3 regions of the Mesorhizobium sp. M0923 genome follow, and region 2 is predicted to be linked to each of the others. Evidence: riboswitches for the same ligand, from Rfam matches in the RefSeq annotation. Region 2 holds a riboswitch; each other region holds the start of a gene.
What was found. A riboswitch is a leader RNA that binds a small molecule or an ion and turns the genes downstream of it on or off. The one in region 2 is predicted to bind cobalamin.

Region 1 (7,139 bases), on a different contig from region 2:
ACGCCGCTTCTGAAGACTCCTTCAGGTGTCAAGATGGGTAAGACGGCTGCCGGAGCTGTGTGGCTCAACGAAGATCGCCTTTCGCCATACGATTACTGGCAATTCTGGCGTAACACGGAAGACGCTGATGTCGTTCGGTTTCTGAAGCTTTTCACCGATCTGCCGATGAACGAGATCGAGCGATTTGGACAGGCTGAAGGAACCGAGCTAAACGCCGTCAAAGAACGTCTCGCCAACGAAGCTACGGCCCTGGCACATGGAACTAACGCCGCCAAACAGGCGGAGGCCACGGCTAGCCAAGCATTTGGGCAGGGCGAAGCCGCAGAGGGGCTACCGACGCTTCATCTAAATGACGCCGAGGGGTTGGCCGGAGTAGCCCTTGTGGATTTGCTGGTACGCGCCGGATTGACCTCCTCCAAAGGGGAAGCGCGAAGGGCGATCTCGGGACGAGGTGTGCGGATCAACGGCAACGTTGTCGAGGTTGATACAATGATATCTTCCCAAGACCTCCCGATCCGGCTTTCGCTCGGCCGGAAGCGCCACACTGTTGTAAAGTAGGGTTTCAGCAAATGCTGTCGCAGAAATTCTGCCCGCTTAGCGGATATTGCAGACATTCGCGTCGAGTTCCCTGAGGAATGTCGAGAGACACTCCTCAGGGGGTAGTTAAGGCCGCCAAGTTTTCTGGGTTAGCAGGCGCGCCACTGTGGCAGCTTGGCTTGTATGGCGAGGCCATGGTTGAGTGAGGTGAACCAAATCCAGCCCCGCGGTCGATCCCGAAGCTTCCCACAATGGCGAAGAGAACATCTTCACTGGTTCCTTTTCAGCACAAGACCTTCCGTTCGCTATGGTCGGCTGCACTCATTTCGAACCTTGGCACCCTAGTGGAAGGTGCGGCGGCAGCTTGGCTGATGACGAGCATCGCCACCTCCCATGGAATGGTGGCGCTCGTCCAGTCATCGACCACCCTCCCCTACATGATCTTCTCGCTCGCGGCGGGAGCGCTCGCGGACAAGTTTGACCGTCGCCGGATCATGTTGACTGCGCAACTGCTGATGGTCTGCGTATCCGCCTTCCTGGCGTTCCTGACCTATGCGGGGAATGACACCCTGGACCCTTCTGGGTCTCGCCTTCCTAATCGGCTGTGGTTGGGCATTGCACGATCCCTCTTGGCAAGCCTCCATGGGAGATATCCTGCCTCGCGAACACCTGCCAAGCGGGGTTGCGCTCAACGGCATGAGCTACAATCTCATGCGCAGCATCGGGCCGGCGATTGGCGGCATAATCGTGGCCACAGCCGGTGCGGCCTTCGCGTTCCTCTTCAACGTCCTTTGCTAGTTCGCTCTGATCGCTGCGCTGTTGCGATGGAAAGCCGAACGGGCACGACAAGCGCTGCCGCGGGAGGCTTTCGGCAGTGCGATGGCGGCGGGCTTCCGTTACGTGCTCTTGTCGCCGAACCTTCTCAAGGTGATGTGCCGGAGTTTCATTTTCGGCCTCACCGCCGTTGTCATTTTGGCTCTCCTGCCGTTGGTCGCTCGCGAACAGATCAAAGGGACCGCAGTCACCTACGGCGTGATGCTCGGCTTCTTCGGCCTGGGAGCGATTTGCGGCGCGCTCCTCATCGGGCGGGTCCGAGAAGTTCTCTCCAACGAATGGGTCATTCGCGGTGCGTTCTTTGTATTGGCGATCAGCTGCTTCTTTCGGGCATGGAGCGAGCACGTTGGGCTGAGCTGTCTCAACCTCATGCCAGCCGGTGCGGCCTGGATTCAATCATTCTCGCTGTTTAACGTCACAGTGCAGCTTTCGGCGCCGCGGTGGGTGGTTGGACGCGCCCTCTCTCTATCAGACGGCCACATACGGCGGCATGGCGGCGGGAAGCTGGCTAACTGGCGGATGTCCAAGGTGTTTCGGGAGCCTTGCTCGTCCGCCAGCTGGTTCTTGTCATTGGGGGACTGATGGGCATCCTTCTGCGTCAGCCGGATTTTGAAACGCTCAATCTGGATCCGACCAACAAGTTCAGCGAACCGACGCTGCAACTTGAGCTGCGGCCACGAAGCGGTCCGATCATGGTGATGGTCGACTATCGTGTCGATCAGAGAGATCCAGACTCGCCCACAATAATTATCTGAATTTCAGCAGTAATTTTTGATCGCCCATTCGTGCTGTGTACCAGCCCTGTGTCTTGCGCAAGTGGTCACGAACGGCTGCCGGAGCCTCGAAGACGCCCTAAAAACACATGCTGCGATTTTTGAACACGCTTGACGATTAGATTAATTCATCCACAATGCGTGTGTTGAACACGCGAGGTGAGTTATGAACATGAAAGAGCTTAGGGTTCGACTGGGCATGACTCAAAAAGATTTGGCAGAGCAGATGGCAACGACGCAACAGACTGTGGCCCGTTGGGAAACAGGCAAAACGCAGTTGAACGTCGAGCAGATCAAGGACCTTTGTCTCACGTTGAAATGCACGGTCGAGGAGCTGCTGGGCTGGAAGATTGATGTCGAGGAGTGGCGCACGAGCCCGTTTGCAATTGCCGATGCCGAAACGCGATACGGCACGCTCAGAATCAAGACGACTGTTGGCAGCCGCCAATATCCTATCGATGAAAAGGCGCGTGAATCGATTTTACGTCAGTTGAAGGAACTTCATAATCTTCGTAGAAATAACACAGTTAGGCCATGGCTGTATTGTTGGAGCCTTGACAACAAAATACTCTTGATAAATCCGCAATATGTCCGCACCATTGAGCTTATCGGTGAAGATGTAGAGGAGATGCCAGAGTATTATCATCCAGAAATCTATCGGGCTTTGGATGACTGGGATAAGGGTGAGGTTTCAGGAAAGCTGAAGAAAGAATGCGATGCCATCATCGCAGAGATGGGTGATCAGGAAGCCGTGCGCATGGCCTCCTATGTTCGCGTCACATATGACGACGGAGAAGATGAGTGGAACTTCTTGGATGAAGAAACCGCTACGACTTTCTTCGGATTGGAAGCTGCGACCTTTGACGTTCCCCAGTGTAGTTTCGCCGAAGTGGAGGAAGAAGGTTACTACCGAGCGCGATACGCCAACCTTGATCGCGTCGCGGTGATGGAGGTTCCAAGCGACCGTTATCACAGATTGACCGCGCCCGAGGAAGCTTAGAACCATCCACGAAGGGCGATGTTACATCTCGACCTTGCGTGGTGCGTTTTCAGTACGAAATGACGTTAAGCGTAGGTAGTGGCAGCTAAGAGTGCTCGACCAGAAGCTAAACTGCCTCCTCAATATCGCTGCCGATGTGCCGCAGGACACGTCCACGGGAGCGTGGATAGGCGTGAAGTTCCTGCACTCCACGGTCCGCTCTCCCATCGCCGGTGTGTGCCCGACGCCATCTTGTGGACGAGCTTGGCCGCCTGCACCCGGTTGTATTCCGGTCCGCCGCTATGGCTATCTCCATGTCAATCGGCGCCGAACTTTGACTGCCCGCTGCTTTTGATGAAGTTGGCGAGGTCCCGCGCATAATCACTCTTGGTGAGGCCCTGTGTCGCGAACTTGTGGTCCAGCAGGGCAAACAGGTCCAAGTCCCCTTCCGCCTGTGGCGCTGGCTTGCCCTCACCGCCCTCGGCTTCCCAATTGGGGACCGCCTCTGCGCGCTGCACCGTGGCGATTGTCCGCCCAAGACGCATCACAAGATCGAACGCCAAACCGTGCGCGTGCACGATGATTTGCCGCTCAGGCCTCATTTGGACAGGACTTGAGCTGGCCCGGTGGTTTGAGCCGGGTTACCTTGAGCCGGTGGGCTGCGAACAAGCAGTTCGAGACATTGGCCTCGATCACTTCGCAACACGCCGCTGCGCCTGGCCTCGGTGTGCTCCCCCCGAAATCGTTGTGTCATATCACCGAGGGCATCACGGCCAACAGCTTCCACATGGGCAACAGCCTCGCCATTGAGCCGAATATGGTCGCGAGCAGATCACCAACGAAGCGGTCGGAACCTCGGAGCCGAAGTTCGACGCCGAGGTGGTTCGCATGATGCGCTAAGCAGCACCACGGCGCTTGCCGGTATGTTTGCTGCCGGCAGCCGACGAACTCCTATCCTCCTGGACAAGGGCGCCGTGCGTCATTGGTTTGATTTACCGGCCGCTCAAGGCTTCCACAGTTTTCGCTTTCGAGGCGACCTTTGCAACATGCCAACGGAAATTTAACATAACGACATAAACATTTCTTTATGCGGCGTTGACAAAGAAGCGAACTGCTGTAATTGTCTCCCGCGTCGTGGTTCTCCGTACGGCGCTGCCGCAGCGGAGCTAAGAGGGAAGCCGGTGCGATGCCGGCGCTGCCCCCGCAACTGTTAGCGGCGAGCCAACCCCACTCATGTCACTGAGGCGAATAGCCTTGGGAAGACGGGTAGAGGCTATGACCCCGCGAGCCAGGAGACCTGCCACGGCGAATTACGTCCACGGGCGGGGTGTCTCGGTGGCCGCTGCAGCCTGGCGTTCGTGCCGGCCTGCTAGCGCCTTCCTTGTCACCGACGCCCCAACCATCGGGGTCTGGCATGACTGTCTCTCAGCAAATTCCTGTAGCAACGCTCGGCGTGCCCCGCTTCGGTCGTCGGCGAGAACTGAAACTCGCGCTTGAAAGTTACTGGTCCGGAAAATCTTCCGCCGCCGACCTTCTCACGACGGCGAAGGCGCTCCGTGCCGCTAGTTGGGAGGAGCAGCACGATCGCGGCGTGTCGAAAATCCCGTCGAACGACTTCTCGCTCTACGACCATGTGCTCGACACCGCAGCCATGGTCGGCGCCGTTCCATCCCGTTACGGCTGGAATAGCGGCGAGGTCCCACTTGACATCTACTTCGCAATGGCGCGGGGCAACCAGGGTCAGACGGAGGATTGTGGACACGCTGGTCACCAGCAGGCGGCTCATCGGCCTGATGTAACCGCGATGGAAATGACCAAGTGGTTTGACACCAACTATCACTACATTGTGCCGGAACTCGACGATGATCAGACGTTCGCCCTCTCGTCGACGAAACCGGTCGACTACTTCCTCGAGGCTAAAGCTCTCGGCGTTCACACACGCCCAGTCATCCTTGGACCGATCACCTTCCTCAAGCTGGCGAAATCGCCTGCCGAAGGATTCGATCCCATCGCGCTCCTGCCGCGGCTGCTGCCCGTCTACGAGCAACTCCTGCAGAGGCTGAAGCTGTCTGGAGCCGACTGGGTGCAGATCGATGAGCCAGCGCTTGTCCTCGATCTGAACCCGAACGAACGAGCTGCGTTCGAATTCGCCTATGGCCAGCTGTCGAAAGCCGCGCCCGAGCTGAAGATCATGCTGGCTACCTATTTCGGGCCGCTGGGAGACAATCTCGAAACCGCGGTTTCTCTGCCCCTGGCCGGGCTGCATATTGATCTCGTGCGCGCTCCCGAGCAGCTGGAAACGGTGGGTCGGCTCGCACCGAAGGATCTGGTGCTCTCGCTTGGCTTGATCGATGGCCGCAACGTCTGGCGTGCGAACCTGCCCGCCATTCTCGACCGCATCAAACCGATCGTCGCCGGCTGGCCCTTGGACCGCGTCGAGATCGCGCCTTCTTGCTCGATGCTGCATGTGCCGATCGACCTCCGCATGGAGACGGAACTCGACGCGGACATCAGGTCGTGGCTCGCCTTCGCGGCCCAGAAGACCGACGAGTTGGTGTTGCTTGCCCGGGCCCTGTCCCAAGGCAGGGATGCGGTGGCAGGCGCGTTGAAAGCGTCTGCCGAGGCTGCCGCCACTCGCGTGACATCCACGAAGATCCATGACCCGCTGGTTGAGGGGCGGATCGCCAGCATTGACGACAGCATGAAGCGACGAGAGAGCGCTTTTGCCGAGCGCTCCAGAGTCCAGGCCGGCACGCTCGGGCTGCCGCCGTTCCCGACGACGACCATCGGGTCCTTCCCGCAGACGCCGCAGGTACGCAGGGCGCGGGCCGCTCATGCGAAGGGCCAGCTGAGCTATGTCGACTACGAGACCTTCCTGAAGAAGGAGATCGAGGCTGCAATTCGCTGGCAGGAAGAGATCGGGCTGGACGTGCTGGTGCACGGTGAGTTCGAACGAAACGACATGGTACAGCATTTCGGCGAGCAGCTGTCCGGCTTCGCCTTCACCCAGCATGCGTGGGTGCAGAGCTATGGGTCGCGTTACGTGCGCCCCCCCATCATCTTCGGCGACGTATCGAGGCCCAATCCGATGACGCTGCGCTGGTGGCAGTTCGCCCAGTCGCTTACGGAAAAGCCTGTGAAGGGAATGCTCACAGGCCCGGTGACCATTCTCAACTGGTCTTTTGTTCGCGACGACGTACCCCGCTCCGAAGCATGCCGCCAGATCGCGCTCGCCATCCGCGACGAGGTGACGGATCTCGAATGGTCCGGCGCAAGGATGATCCAGATCGATGAGGCCGCGTTTCGCGAAGGATTGCCACTGCGCCAGTCTGATTGGAACGACTATCTCGACTGGGCTGTCGAATGCTTCCGGATCGCTTCAACGGGTGTAAAGGACGCGACTCAAATCCATACCCACATGTGCTACTCGGAGTTCAACGAGATCATCGACGCGATCGCTGAAATGGATGCGGATGTCATTTCGATTGAGACGTCGCGCTCGAAGATGGAACTGCTGGACGCCTTCACGAGCTCCAAATATCCGAACGAAATCGGTCCCGGAGTCTACGACATTCACTCACCACGCGTCCCGGAAGTCGGCGAAATTTCGGATCTCGTCATGCTTGCCCGCGAGCGACTGTCGGATTCCCAACTGTGGGTAAACCCGGACTGTGGCCTCAAAACACGCAAATGGGAGGAGGTCCGCCCTGCCCTGATGAACATGGTCGATGCAGCACGTGCGCTCCGGTAGAAAGTGTAGGCCGGAGGGTTTCCTGGTTGCTCACCATGTGGTGAGTGACCGGCTGCCGCATGTCGGCCGTGAATGTGCCAAAACGCGATCACATCTTTTGAAATAAGTCACGCGAGCGAGAATGTGCACTTTCCTTCGGCACGTGTATTAATCGCGCAGGAGTAAAGGGTACCGTTTTCTCCCTGTGACGTGTCGAGTTCGAAGGGGATGTGATTGGCGTCGAGACCGCTCCGGCCATGGGTTATCAGCATGCCAAGTGCGCTGT
Region 2 (7,139 bases):
TCCTGATCGGCATCGTCGCGGCTGCCTGGTTCCACGATCGCAATCTCGGCGGCATCATCGCGGCGGCGATGATCATCAACATGTTCGTGGCGGCTCTGGCGGGCATCCTGATCCCGCTGCTGCTCGACCGCTTCAAGATCGACCCGGCTGTGGCTTCGGCGGTTTTCGTCACTACGGTCACCGATGTCGTCGGTTTCTTTGCCTTTCTCGGGCTTGCCACATGGTGGTTCGGCGTAGGCTGAACGGCACCTCAATTGACTTTTACGTAAATGCCATGCGAGGCTTTGAAAGGTGCCTTGTCCGCCGATTCTGGTACGCGCCTGGGCGCCGGCGGCGCCGGCCAGTTGGAACTCGCGGCGTGGCCGGGGCATTGGAGTGACGATGCGGGAATATTATTCGATCACGGAGCTGACCCGCGAATTCGACGTGTCGACGCGGACGTTGCGCTTCTACGAGGACGAAGGGCTGGTGCAGCCGGTAAGGCGCGGCCGCACCCGGCTGTTCCGTCCGTCGGACCGGCATCTCATCCGCCAGATCATGCGCGGCAAGAGGCTCGGCTTCTCGATCAACGAGATCCGCGAAATCATCCAGATGTACAGGGAGCCGCCCGGCGAGGTCGGCCAACTCAAGCTGATGATCAAGCGCATCGAGGAAAAGCGCGAGGATCTTCGCCAGAAACGCCGCGACCTCGAGGAGACCCTGGCCGAGCTCGACCAGGCCGAGGAATCCTGCGTCGAGCGGCTGGTTGAACTCGGCGTCACCACGTAAGCGCGGTGTCAGCCCCGGCTCAAATCCAGCGCCGCACCCTTTTGGCGTAGTCCCGGTACTTCTTGCCGAATTTGGCCGTCAGCACCTTCTCCTCGCTCTCGATCGTCAGCTTCTGCGTCAGGAACGCCGCGATGACCGCCAGCGGCAGGAACCAGGCGATCCCCGAGACAAAGGCGAGGCTGACCAGCAGCAATGTGTTGGCGAGGTAGATCGGGTTGCGGCTGACGGCGAAGGGTCCGGTGGTCACCAGATGGTCCGGCACGCCGTTGGGGTTAAGCGTCGTTTTGGCGCGGATCATGATGCGGATCGCGGTGAACCAGAGCGCGGCGACCGCCAACAGCCCCACAAGCCCGGCGGCGAACAGGATGTCGCCGAGAAGATCGCCGATCCACGGCAGTGGATAGAAAAACCCTAGCGCGACGCTGACGATGATGGCGGCGATATAGATCAGCGGCGGCCATGGGATGTGCCCCAGCTTCGGCTGCCCAGGATTTTGCTGCACGGGTTTCGGGTGACTGTCGCTCATTGTTGTCCTCCCTCGATTAGCGCGTTCTCGGTTCCGCCGTCTCGGTTTGGGCGGTGCAGGTGCCGGCGAGCTCGCCAATATGCGCCTTCCACTCCGGGGACTGGTCGTTGCTGTAGAGCCGGTCAAGCGAGGCTTCGCCCTGGAGAGTGTCCAGCATGCAGGCACAATAGCTGGAGCAGAACTCGGTGTCGCGCGCCTGCTCGCAGGATATTTGGCAGGATTTCAGAAAGTTCACCTCCCTGCTTTCGACCCGCGCCGGCATGAATTGCGAAAACAGCCAGACCGAGCCGATCAGCAGCGGCTGATGGATCAGATAAAAGGCAAGGCTGTGCCGGCCGATGAAGACCAGCGGGTTTGCCCAGCGGCCTGGCGTCATGGCCGACAGCCGGGTCAGCACGCCGGAGGTGGCGGCGAGTTTGGTAACCGCGATGCCGGCAAGCACGGCGCCGAACCAGGGCAGCAGCGGAACATAGTCGTTGGAGTGCGGATTGGTCGCCGATAGACCGACCCACCACAAAGCCGGATGATCGAAGGCCTCGGATCTGAGGTAGAAGGGCGCCGCGATGACAAACGCCGCGACAAGCAGTGTCAGCAGCGCCGGCAGCCGCAGGAACGCCAGGCCGAGCAGGCTGGCGAGCGCGATCTCGTGCAATATGCCGAAAAAAATGAAGCCGTCGGGCGTGGCGATTCGGGTGACCAGCGATATTGCGAGAGCCGCCCCGGCAACCATGGCGAAGCGCTTCCAGAAGCCTGTCCAGCGGATTTTCTTGCCATGGGCGAGATAGAGGCTGACGCCGACCAGGAACAGGAAGCTCGAGGCGATGCAGCGCGCGTAGATTTTCCACCAGCCGAAGGCGGTGAGGCCGGGATCGGTGTAGCCGAAAAATTCGAGATCCCAGGTGAAATGATAGCTCGCCATGGCAAGCAAAGCGATGCCGCGTGCGATGTCGATGGCGGCGATGCGCTTCGCCTTCGGTTGATCCTGAACGGCGGTGGTCGGCGTGGCGATGCTCATCGGTCTCGCTGTCTTGGTTCAGCCCCGGCAAGACGACTATCACGGTTGCCACCGTCAAAAGAAGCAGTCCTCGCGTCGCGTTGGCGCGGGTCAGCATTAGAACTCGCTTTAGGCCAGAGCCGGAAAGCCTTTGGCCGGCTTCGCTTTTTGCCGTGAAGGCGTCGGTTTCCTGTTACCCGGCCAGGAATCGCCGCGGCAGATTTGTGCTCCAAACCCTGCTTTGGGCGATTCTGTTCGGGGAAAGCAATGGCTACCCATGTGCGCCATCCTATCTGGCTTGCGGCCTTGCGGCCGGCGGATGCACGCACCTTCGCCTCGCTTTATGCGGTCGAATCGTTCGCGCGCGCCACCGTCTCCAGCGTCATCCCGATCCAGGCCTATGAGATCCTGCACAACGAGCAGATCGTCTCGATCCTCTACACGGTCGTGGCAATGCTCGGCCTCTCGGCGACGCTGTTCATGCCGATGCTGATCCGGCGCTTTGCCCGGCGCTGGGTCTATACCGCCGGTGCCTGCCTGCTGGCCGTCGGCTCGCTGTTCTTCGTCACTCATACGCTTGCTGGCCAAACGGTCGGCATGCTCTGCCGCGTCATCGGCGCCAGCGCGCTGGCGATCACGCTCAACCTCTACATCATGGACCATATCCGCAAGACCGATTTCATGCAGGCCGAGTCGCTGCGCATGGCGTGGTCGATGCTTGCCTGGACCGCCGGGCCGACGCTCGGCATTTTCCTCTACACGCGTTTCGGCATCTATGCCGCGCATAGCGCGGTGGCCGTCTTCGCCATGGCCCTGCTGGCGCTGTTCTGGACCTACCGGCTTGGCGACAACCCGTCGATCCGCCCGGGCAAGACGCGGCCGGTCAATCCGCTGGCCAATATCGGCCGCTTCGTCGCGCAGCCAAGGCTGAGGCTGGCCTGGCTGATCGCCTTCGGCCGTTCCTGCTTCTGGACGACGTTCTTTGTCTATGGGCCGCTGTTCATGGTGATCACCGGCGAGGGCAAGCTCGCCGGCGGCCTCTTGATTTCGGCCGGCAATGCGCTTTTGTTCATGGCCATCTTCTGGGGCAGGGCGGGAAAGCGTTTCGGCGGCCGGCGCACCATGACGTTTGCCTATTTCGCCATGTCGGCGACGCTGCTGGCGGCCGGCGCCGTCGGCGAGGCCGCGCCGCTCGTCACCGGCGCGTTGCTGCTTTGCGGTGCCTTCTTCACCATCGCGCTCGATGCGCTGGGCTCGACCGCGTTCATGCGCTCGGTGCGCTCGTATGAGCGGGCGCAGATGGCGGCGGTCTACCGCACCTATCTCGACTTTTCCGAGCTGACGCCGCCGCTGGTCTATTCGGTGGTGCTGGCGTTCTGCGGCCTGGGCGCGGTTTTCGCGACGCTCGGCCTGCTGGCGGCGGTCTGCGGCTTCGTCACCTGGCGCTATCTGCCCAAATCGCTTTGATGTTCAAGCGCCGCATGCCGCTCGAGCACCCAGTTGTGGAAGCGGTGCAAGTCATATTCCTCGGGCATCAGCACGCCGGCCTTGTGGCGCATCGAGCGCAGGCCCTTCTGGTTGACCTCGCAGATATCAGCATCTTCCTCCAGCACCTGGGTGCCGAAGGCGACGATGTTGTCGATATCCGCTGCCGGATCGGCGAGCGCTTCGGGCGAAAAAAGCCATTCGGCGGTGAGTTCGGTCTGCTCCGGCCCAAGCGGCACCAGCCGCACGGTCCTGACATAGTCGACATGGCCGACGACGAACATCGACGGCAAGTTGGTGGCATAGGTCTGCCCGGCAGCACGCTCGGCCGGCGTCAGGCTCGAAAAGACCGAGCCGTGGACGCGCCCGTCGCGCGACCAGGTTTCGGCCCCGGCCCGCAAGCCGCCGGCAAATTCCGGCGCGTCATTGTCGGCGTGGCGCGCCCATTCGGGGTCGTCGTGCCGGCCCATCAGGCCGCGGCCATAGATCGGCACCAGCCGCGACAGGTCCTTGTGGACGCCAGGGCAGTGCAGGCACTCGTTGAAGTTCTCCCAAAATATCTTCCAGTTGCAGTTCATAACCTTGCGCAGCACATGGCCGCTCAGCAGCGTTTCCAGCGGCCAGTTGGCGAGGTTGCCGGATGCCGGATCGAAGGATGTTTCAGCCGAACCGGCAGCGTCTTGCGCGAGGTTGACGAAAACGAAACCGCGCCACACCGACAGTGCTACGCGGTAGAGCGGATGATCGGCCTTGTCGAAACCGTCCGGCAGCGATTTCGATGGCACGCGCACCAGATCGCCGCGCAGCGAATAGGACCAGGCGTGGTAGGGGCAGGTGATGAGCCGCGCCTTCAGCCGTCCTTCGCTCTGCTGGCAAAGCTGCGAGCCGCGATGCCGGCAGGTGTTGTGGAAGGCGCGCAATTCGCCGGTCTCGTCGCGCAGCACGACGATCTCCTGCGTGCCTATGCGAAACGTCCTGAATGCCAGCGGCTGGGCAAGGTCGGCCTCGCGGCAGACCAGCAGCCAGTTGCGATACCAGATGGCCTCGAGATCGCGCTGATAGCCTGCGATGTCCCAATAGGCCGATGACGGCAGCGTCGGCTCGGCCCGCGTCAGGCCGTTATAGGGACCGCGCTCATTCGGGCTGGGTTGCATGCCGGCTTCCTCCCCATCCGCCAGCCGACACCCGGCTGTGAGAATTGTCAATTGCGGCGCCGGCCGGCGAGCTTGGCGAGGCGGCGCATTCGCCACACGATCCGGCGGAATTTGGTTTGCCGGGCGCGGCGATTCTGCCTATAGTCGCTGATGTCGTCGGTTCCGTTTGGAACCAAGAGGGAATGCGGTGCGGGCGAAATTCTTGCCCAATGCCGTGGCTGCCCCCGCAACTGTGTGCGGTAGTCCTCTCCATATGCCACTGAAGATTTTCTTCGGGAAGGTGGGGAAGGGCGCTGATCCGCGAGCCAGGAGACCTGCCGGCGACAGGAAACTGACTTCTATGCCCTCGGGTGGAGGGCGAAAGGACAAGACATGAATACCGCTTCCGTCTCGCTCGGCGCTTCCGTCTCCTCGCAGTCGCGTTTCATGCAGCTGGCGCTTGCTGCATTCCTCGGCATTTTCGTCATGGGCTTTGTCGGCTTCTCGCACATCGATGCGGTCCACAATGCCGCCCACGACTATCGCCACTCGATGGGCTTTCCCTGCCACTGACAAGGGGCTGACATCATGACACTGTTTCGCAACGTCGTGTTCATCGCGGCGATCGCAGGGCTCGTGGCCGGCGTCGTTCTCGCCTGCATGCAGGCCTATGCCACGGTGCCGCTGATCCTGAACGCGGAAGTCTACGAACAGGCCGGCGGCGGCCATGACCATGCCGCGGCACCTGCGGCACCGGTCGAAAACGCCGGGGGCACGATGGCTATAAGCAGCGCCGCGCCGGCACCGGCTGAAGCAATGGCTCCGGCGGAGGACGAAGGCTGGGCGCCGGCCGACGGTTTCGAACGCTTTGCCTTCAGCGTCGTTGCCAATATCGTCACCGGCATCGGCTTCGCGTTGGTCCTGGTTGCGGTTTCGGAGTTCGCCGGCGGCATCGGCAATTGGCGCCAGGGCCTGTTCTGGGGGCTTGCCGGCTTTGCCGTGTTCACGCTGGCGCCGGGCCTCGGCCTGCCGCCGGAATTGCCGGCAATGCCGGCGGCCGACCTTGTCCAACGCCAGATCTGGTGGTGGGCAACGGTGGTGGCGACCGCCGCCGGTCTCGGCCTGCTCGCCTTCCGCAGATCGCTGCCGCTGGCGGTCCTTGCCGTGGCGTTGATGGTGGCGCCGCATATTGTCGGCGCGCCGCAGCCCGACAGCTTCGAGACGACAATCCCGGAAGGCCTGCATCATCAGTTCGTGGTGGCGGTGACGCTGACCAATCTGGTGTTCTGGCTGGTGCTCGGCGCGGTCGTCGGCGTGGTGCGCGGCCGCTTCACCGGCACGGCGACCAGCCTGCGCGACAGCTTTGCCTGACCGCGCTGCCGGGGCGCTGACCCTGATCATCGGCGGTGCGCGCTCCGGCAAGAGCGTGCATGCCGAGAGGCTGGTGAGTGCCTGTCCGGCGCCATGGAGCTATATCGCGACGGCGCAAGCCTATGACGAGGAGATGCGCGAACGGATCGCGCTGCACCGCTCGCGCCGCAGCGCCGGCTGGACGACCATCGAGGCGCCGCTCGACCTTGCCGGCGCGATCGAGGCACTGCCTGACGGCCAGCCGGTGCTGATCGATTGCCTGACGCTGTGGCTGACCAACCATATGCTGGCCGAACATGATGTCGAGGCCGAATGCCGAAGGCTGGCAGATGTGCTGTCGCGGCCGCGTGGACCCTGGTTCGTGGTGTCCAACGAGGTCGGCCAGGGCATCGTGCCGGAGAATGCGCTGGCAAGACGGTTTCGCGACGCGGCCGGCCGGTTGAACCAGGACGTTGCCGCCGTCGCTGACACCGTGCTTTTGATGGTGGCGGGGCTGCCGCTCAGGGTGAAATGACATGGCTGATACCGACCACATCGATCCCAAGGACGAGGAACGCCACCGCGCGAAGATGGCCAAGCGCAAGGCGGTGCAGGACGCCGAGGTTGCAGCCAAGACGGTCGAGAAAGGGCTGTTGATCGTCAACACCGGTCCGGGCAAGGGCAAGACCACGGCCGCCTTCGGGCTGGCGCTCAGAATGCTCGGCTACGGCAAGCGCGTCGGCGTCGTCCAGTTCATCAAAGGCAAATGGCACACCGGCGAGAAGGATGCTTTTGCCTGCTTCGGCGACCGCGTCGTCTGGCACGCCATGGGCGAGGGCTTTACCTGGGAAACGCAGGACCTGAAGCGCGACATCGCGGCGGC
Region 3 (7,139 bases), on a different contig from region 2:
CCGCCGGCTTCGCGGGAGCTTCCATCTCCAGCTTGGCCGCATTCTTATCTACTTTGGCTACCGCGTTCATGCTGCTGCGCCTTCCGTATTCTTCACTTTTTCCGAGGGCGGCGTCTCACCATCCGCAAGATTCTGCACCATTGTCTCCAGCGCCTTGACCAGGACGCGGCGATCTTCCGGCGAAACGCCAACGAGCGATTCCTCATACACCTCGGCGGCAAGGCTCTTGACGTGGGCGTAGGCTGCGTTCGCCTTGGCGGTCGGGAAAATCATGCGCACTCGTCTGTCGGTTGCGTCGGGACGGCGCTCGATCCAGCCGCCCTCCTCCATGCGATCGACAAGGCGCGAGACGCTGATCGGCTCGATTTCGAGAAGCTCGGCAAGCCGCGCCTGCGCGACACCCGCCTCCTTGGCGACACGGACCAGAAGCCGCCATTGCGCCGAAGAAAGGCCGAAACCACTGGCGCGCGCCTCGAAGCGCTTGCGCATCAGGCGCTGCACGTCGTGGATCAAAAAGCCCAATCTGTCGATGCCGTCGGAAACCATGAGCGACATATATAATAAGCGTGCTCATAATTCAAGGAACCCGGATTGTGCCAGAAGGCGGCAAATGTGCATGGCAGTCACATCATGAGCGATTGCGAATGAGCATCGTGACCACGAAGAAAGCGCCGACCGAACTGGTGATGATGCCGATCGGCAGTTCCTGCGGCGGCAGCAGCGTGCGCGCGAGAAGGTCGCTTGCCAGCAACAGCACCGCTCCGAAGAGGGCGCAGCTTGCAATCAGGCGCAGATGAAGCGGGCCGGCCAGGGTCCTGGACAGATGTGGGATCATCAAGCCAACGAAACCTATGACGCCTGCGACCGAGACAAGGATCGCCGTCGAGAAAGCGGCGACGAGAAATGTCATCCTGCGCATCCGCGCAACCGGGACGCCGAGGCTTTCAGCGGCATTCTCGCCGGCCAGGAAAGCGTCGAGCCGGCGGTGGTTCCAAAGTCCATAAACAAGGATGGTGCCTGCGCCCAGAGCAGCCAGCTCGATATTGTCCCAACGGGCCAGCCCGAGCCCGCCCATCGTCCAGAACAACACCGAGTGAGCGGCGCGCTGGTCTCCGGCAAAGACGAGATAGTTAGTCAAGGCAGTGAACATGAACGAGACGGCAAGCCCGGCGAGGATCAGCCGTTCGGGGCCTTGCCCCCTCACCCGCGAAACCAGCAAAAGCACGATGCCGGCGGCCAATACGCCGCCCGTGAAGGCCGCGACCGGCAACGTCCAGATACCGAAATGGTCGCCAAAAATGGTGATGACGGAAACCGCGCCGGCCGCGGCTCCGGACGACAGGCCGAACAAGAACGGATCTGCGAGGTCGTTGCGCGTTACCGTCTGCAGCAGCGCGCCGATGACGCCCAGCCCGGCGCCGACACAGATGGCCATAATCGTGCGCGGTAGCCTAAGATCGAGGACGATCTTGGCAATCGGGATCTTGCCGGCCGGACCGGACACGATGTCTCCGTCCAGCCCGGCGGCATGTCCGAGCGCAGCAATCACGTCGCTCAACGCGATGACCGTCGATCCATAGGCAATCGACAGCAGAGCAAGAGCGGCAATCGCTGCTGCTCCTGCTGTCATCGCCAATTCGAACGCTCTCTGGCGCAAGCTCAGAAAGCTTCCGGGTGCATCGCCCTGGCGATCTTGCCGATCGCCTCGATGTTGGCAGGCCCAGGCGTCAGTTCGGCATAGCGCAGCGCAATGAAGTGCTCATTTTTGACCGCCTCAGTCTCCTTCATCGCCGGATGAGCTTTCAGGAAATCGAGCAGTTTTCTGTAGCCGCCGTCCTGGTAGTCGAGCAGGATAAGAAATTGCGGATTGCGGGCCGCCACCGTCTCCCAATCCGTATTGCCCCAGCTCGTCGGCATGTCGGCCATGATGTTGTCGCCGCCGGCTGCGGCGATCATGGCGCTGGGGATCGCGAACTTGCCTGATGTGAAGGGTTTGTCTTCGCCGGAGTCGTAAAGAAACACACGCGTTCCCGTGCGGTCGCCGATCTTTGCCGTGATATCGGCGAGCTGCGCCTTCCAGTTCGAAACAAGCTTTCCCGCCTCCGCCTCCTTGCCAAAAATCTTGCCCAGCTTTTCGACATCACCATAGAGCAGGTCCATCGAGGCTGCGGGGCGGTTCTGGTCGAGATGGACGCAACTTTCCGTCAGCACCAGCGTCTTGATACCGTGCGGGGCCAGCGTATCGGGCGTCACCTCGCCGCCAGGCTTCATGCCGTAATACCAGCCGGCGAAGAAGAAATCGGGCTCGACGGCGACGAGGTTTTCGAGGGTCGGGTATTTCGGCGCGAGTTCCGGGATCGCGCCCTGCTCGGCCTTGAATTCCGGACCGACCTTATACCATCCGGTGATGCCGGTCAGGCCGACGATCGATGGTTGCAGCCCCAGCGCGAAGGCCATCTCCGCCATGTTCAGATCTTGGATGACGGCGCGCTTCGGCGCGGCGTCGAACGTCAGCGGCGTGCCGCAGCTATCAACGGTTACCGGAAAACGAAGGCGGTCTGGGCAAGTAGGAGGGAGGCAAAAGACAGTACGAGGCGTTTCACGGATGTTGCTCCTTGGTCAAATCGGGATGTGAAGAGGCGCGGTTCGGAACGTCGAAGACCGTGAGTTCGCGGTCTTCGGTGGGATGGCGCAGCCAAAGCACGTCAACGCCGAAAATCTCGCGGATCAACTTCTTGGTCAGCGCCTCGCGCGGACTGGCAAGTGCCTGCAGGCGGGCCTCGTTCATCACCGCGACCCTGGTGGCAAATGGCGTGACAAGCGACAGATCATGAAGCACCGCCACGACGGTCATGCCAAACTGCGATACGAGTTCGAGAAGGTCGCTGCGGGCGCGCGGATCGAGATGATTGGTCGGTTCATCGAGGAACAGGATTTTGGGCTCCTGGGCGATGGCGCGCGCCAACTGGGCGCGTTGCCGCTCGCCACCGGATAGCGAGCCGATCGTGCGGCCGAGCAGCGGCAGCAGGCCGGTTCTGCGAAGTGCTTCAATGACGATGTCGCGTTGCTCGCTCCTCCGTCGCAAGCCGGCATGCGGGACGCGCCCAAGCTCGACGTAGTCGATCACGGCAAGCCGCGGATCAGGCTGGTCGGTCTGGCCAACGACCGCCATGTGCAGTGCCCGCTCGGCGGCCGAAAACCTCTCCAGCCGGCGTCCGGAAAATCTCACATCTCCCGCGCTTGGCCGCAGCGTACCGCATAGCATGCGCAGCAGCGTCGTCTTGCCGGCGCCGTTGGGGCCGATGATGGCGAGGCGGTCGCCCGGCGCTATCGAAAGGCTCACCGCGCTGACCAGGCACCGGGCATTCGTCGTCGCGCTCAGTTCACACGCTTCAAGAAGAGGCTGGGAGGCGTCCAACTTACCGTCACTTTCTCAATGGCGACGGAAGGAAGCTGGACGGACCGGCCGACAAGACCGATGTCCACGTCTCCTCCCGGCACACCCCGTCCGGTCAACTCATGCTGATGGCAGGTCTCCTGGCTCGCGGGTCTTTGCGCCATCCTGCCTTCCCAGCCTTGCCGGCCAGTGGCACTTCGGATTTTGCTAACCGCTTACAGTTGCGGGGGCAGCCACGGCCTCGATCCGAAGATCTCACCGTGTTCCCTTTTCACCCCTTGCCTTTCGACTCGGGGACCATCAGTCAGCCACCCTAGTTTTCCGCCAATCACAGCGCAATAAGTCTTGTCAGAAGGAGCCGTATAGACCTCGTGATGTAATAACATTACATTTAAAAGGACGTTTGCCCGCTTCCTGTCAAGCCTTTTCGCGCGACGCCTGCGACTTGCCGACGACCGTCGCTCTCGATTTGCGCAGTGCGCAATTTCGATCAAACTGCCTCCGCCAGGAAGCGGCACCATAATCTTGCCAATATAAGACATGGCCAATGTAAAGACTGGGCCATGTAAAGACTGGGCCAATGCGGAGACTGGGCCAATGCGAGGTGCCAAATGAATCCGACCGAGAAGGCGCTGTGGTTCGTCGAAAGCCATCTGCCCGAAGCAGTCTCGCTGGACGATGTCGCCACGAGCAGCGGGGTGTCGCGCTTTCATGTGACGCGGGCTTTCGGCGCGGCTACCGGCCGTTCGGTGATGAGCTACGTCCGTTCTCGCCGACTGACCGAAGCGGCGCGCAAGCTTGGCGCCGGCGCACCCGACATCCTCTCGGTCGCGCTCGACGCCGGCTATGCCTCGCATGAGGCCTTCACCCGCGCCTTCCGCGACCAGTTCGGCACCACGCCGGAACTGGTACGCGCACAAGGCTCGCTCGACAACCTCGATCTTGTGGAGCCGATCCTGATGGACCAGTCCTTTCTCGCCACTCTCGAACCACCGCGTTTTGAGACCAGCCGGCCGTTTCTCATCGCCGGTCTCGGCGAGCGCTACAGCTGCGAAACCAGCGCCGGCATCCCGATGCAGTGGCAGCGGTTCGGCCCCTATATTGGCAACATTCCTGGCGAGATCGGCGACGTCGCCTATGGCGTCTGCGTCAACGGCGACGACGCCGGCAATTTCGACTACATCGCTGGCGTCGAAGTGTCCGATTTTTCGGACCTGCCGAGGGAGTTTTGGCGTGTGCGCGTGCCGGCGCAGAAATACGCCGTGTTCGCCCATCGTGACCATATCTCGACCATCCGCCGCACGGTCAACACGATCTGGAACAAATGGCTGCCAGCCTCTGGGCACGAGATCGCCGATGCGCCGGAATTCGAGCGCTACGGCCCCGAATTTGATCCGCGCAGCGGCAATGGCGGGCTGGAAATCTGGATACCGATCAAAGGGTGAGGCACGGCAGGCCGACGCCGAAGCGCCGGAAGCGCTGCTACAGTTCCAGGTTCCAGTTCTGGCCGACCAGATCCCTGCCGAAGGAATGGTGGCACTCCTCGTTGGTCAATTTAAAGCCCACAGACTCATAGATGTGGCGGGCGGCGGCGAGCACGTCGTTGGTCCACAGCGTCAGTGTCCTGTAACCCGTGGCGCGGCAAAAGCCGATACATTCCTCGACCAGCCGCTTGCCGATGCCGAGACCTCGCGCCGAGGGCTCGACGTAGAGCAGGCGCAATTTCGCCACCGCGTCCGACTGGCGCACGACGAAGACGGAGCCGACGACCTCGCCTTCCCGCTCGGCGATCCAGCTGCGTTCCCATTTCGGATCGAAGGATTTGACGAATGTGCCGAGGATTTCAGCGACCAGCGCCTCATAGGTTTCGTCCCAGCCATATTCCTGCGCGTAGAGCAGGCCCTGGCGATGGATGATCCAGCCGATGTGGCCGACCTGCAGAGGCCGCAGCGTGTAGGGAATGTTGGGTTCGGCGGTCGCGCCCAGCAGACGCTGCACCGTCTGCATGGCCTTGACCAGCCTGTCCTGTTCGGGAACCGAAAGCCGGTCGAGCAATGCCGCGACCTGGTCGTGCGAGCCCTGGTTCAGCGGCGCGAAAGCCTGCCGCCCGGCCTTGGTCAGGGCGATCGACGAACGCCTTGCATCCGCCTCGATCGTGGCGCGCTCGACCAGATGACGTTCCTCGAATTTCTTCAGCAGCCGGCTGAGATAACCGGGATCGAGGCCGAGATCGCGCCCAAGGTCCGTGGCGGTCAGGCCATCGCGATGCGCCAGTTCATAGAGCACCCGCGCCTCGGTCAGCGAGAAGGTGCTTTTCAGCAGCCCTTCGTCGAGCAGCCCGATCTGGCGGGTATAGAAGCGGTTGAAGGCTCGCACCGCGTCGATCCGCTCCTTGCCTGGGTGATGATGAATGGTCATGGCATCCTCCTGCCGGTAAGATCAGCCATTTAGTTGACTTGGTCAAGTATCTGTTTGAAGCATCCGTTTGAAGCAATTGTTCTGATGATGCTCACCGGGCGCCTTGACTCGCGCGAGTTGCCAGACTATTTCAGCGCCACGTTAGCACTCCCCCAAGATGAGTGCTAACCATGTCCGGCGCCGCCGGACGGAGGAACTGTTCTCACCATTCTCATCGAGGAATAAAAAATGGCAAAGTCGAAGTTCCGCCCGCTTCATGACCGCGTGGTCGTTCGTCGGGTCGAATCCGAATCCAAGACCGCGGGCGGGATCATCATCCCCGACACGGCGAAGGAAAAGCCGCAGGAAGGCGAGATCATCGCCGTCGGTTCCGGCGCCCGTGACGAAGCCGGCAAGCTCGTCCCGCTGGACGTCAAGGCCGGCGACCGCATCCTGTTCGGCAAGTGGTCGGGCACCGAAGTCAAGCTCAATGGCGAAGACCTTCTGATCATGAAGGAAGCCGACATTATGGGCATCATCGGCTGAATATCGGCCTCACCCTCATTTAAATCTTCGGGCTCAATCCAAGCCCCTGCCAGGAGCTAAAAATGGCTGCCAAAGACGTAAAATTCTCCCGCGACGCTCGTGAGCGCATGCTGCGCGGCGTCAACATCCTCGCCGACGCGGTGAAGGTCACGCTCGGCCCCAAGGGCCGCAACGTCGTCATCGACAAGTCGTTCGGCGCACCGCGCATTACCAAGGACGGCGTCACCGTCGCCAAGGAAATCGAGCTTGAAGACAAGTTCGAGAACATGGGCGCGCAGATGGTCCGCGAAGTTGCTTCGAAGACCAACGACATCGCCGGCGACGGCACCACGACCGCGACCGTTCTGGCACAGTCGATCGTCCAGGAAGGCCACAAGGCGGTTGCCGCCGGCATGAACCCGATGGACCTCAAGCGCGGCATCGACCTCGCCGTCGCCGACGTCGTCGCGACGCTGATCAAGAACGCCAAGAAGATCAAGACCTCGGAAGAGGTTGCCCAGGTCGGCACCATCGCCGGCAATGGCGACGTTTCGGTCGGCTCGATGATCGCGGAAGCGATGCAGAAGGTCGGCAATGAGGGCGTCATCACCGTCGAGGAAGCCAAGACCGCCGAGACCGAGCTCGAAGTCGTCGAAGGCATGCAGTTCGACCGCGGTTATCTCTCGCCCTACTTCGTCACCAACGCCGAGAAGATGGTTGCGGATCTGGAAGACGCCTACATTCTTCTCCACGAGAAGAAGCTCTCCAACCTGCAGGCCATGCTGCCGATCCTCGAGGCTGTCGTGCAGACCTCGAAGCC

Region 1: another riboswitch for cobalamin. It lies ahead of metE (5-methyltetrahydropteroyltriglutamate--homocysteine S-methyltransferase); the one in region 2 lies ahead of NKH89_RS00215 (CbtB domain-containing protein).
Region 3: another riboswitch for cobalamin. It lies ahead of NKH89_RS18625 (ABC transporter ATP-binding protein); the one in region 2 lies ahead of NKH89_RS00215 (CbtB domain-containing protein).

What each region holds. Positions count from the first base shown of each region.
Region 1 covers NZ_JAMYNW010000036.1:8,012-15,150, forward strand. Annotated here, with positions in the region: gene tyrS (tyrosine--tRNA ligase) at 1-558, shown strand, start outside; partial or broken gene NKH89_RS33750 (MFS transporter) at 789-2,099, shown strand; gene NKH89_RS33755 (helix-turn-helix transcriptional regulator) at 2,311-3,144, shown strand; gene NKH89_RS33760 (hypothetical protein) at 3,441-3,686, opposite strand; cobalamin riboswitch at 4,242-4,442, shown strand; gene metE (5-methyltetrahydropteroyltriglutamate--homocysteine S-methyltransferase) at 4,538-6,874, shown strand; gene NKH89_RS33770 (FMN-binding negative transcriptional regulator) at 6,982-7,139, opposite strand, start outside.
Region 2 covers NZ_JAMYNW010000001.1:38,085-45,223, forward strand. Annotated here, with positions in the region: gene mgtE (magnesium transporter) at 1-242, shown strand, start outside; gene NKH89_RS00190 (MerR family transcriptional regulator) at 382-768, shown strand; gene NKH89_RS00195 (methyltransferase family protein) at 788-1,294, opposite strand; gene NKH89_RS00200 (heparan-alpha-glucosaminide N-acetyltransferase) at 1,311-2,309, opposite strand; gene NKH89_RS00205 (MFS transporter) at 2,556-3,755, shown strand; gene NKH89_RS00210 (aromatic ring-hydroxylating oxygenase subunit alpha) at 3,734-4,927, opposite strand; cobalamin riboswitch at 5,068-5,263, shown strand; gene NKH89_RS00215 (CbtB domain-containing protein) at 5,300-5,479, shown strand; gene NKH89_RS00220 (CbtA family protein) at 5,495-6,277, shown strand; gene cobU (bifunctional adenosylcobinamide kinase/adenosylcobinamide-phosphate guanylyltransferase) at 6,270-6,791, shown strand; gene cobO (cob(I)yrinic acid a,c-diamide adenosyltransferase) at 6,793-7,139, shown strand, end outside.
Region 3 covers NZ_JAMYNW010000010.1:89,317-96,455, reverse strand. Annotated here, with positions in the region: gene NKH89_RS18645 (HlyD family secretion protein) at 1-70, opposite strand, end outside; gene NKH89_RS18640 (MarR family winged helix-turn-helix transcriptional regulator) at 67-546, opposite strand; gene NKH89_RS18635 (FecCD family ABC transporter permease) at 629-1,630, opposite strand; partial or broken gene NKH89_RS18630 (ABC transporter substrate-binding protein) at 1,660-2,603, opposite strand; gene NKH89_RS18625 (ABC transporter ATP-binding protein) at 2,600-3,418, opposite strand; cobalamin riboswitch at 3,511-3,714, opposite strand; gene NKH89_RS18620 (GyrI-like domain-containing protein) at 4,009-4,842, shown strand; gene NKH89_RS18615 (bifunctional helix-turn-helix transcriptional regulator/GNAT family N-acetyltransferase) at 4,880-5,815, opposite strand; gene groES (co-chaperone GroES) at 6,044-6,340, shown strand; gene groL (chaperonin GroEL) at 6,403-7,139, shown strand, end outside.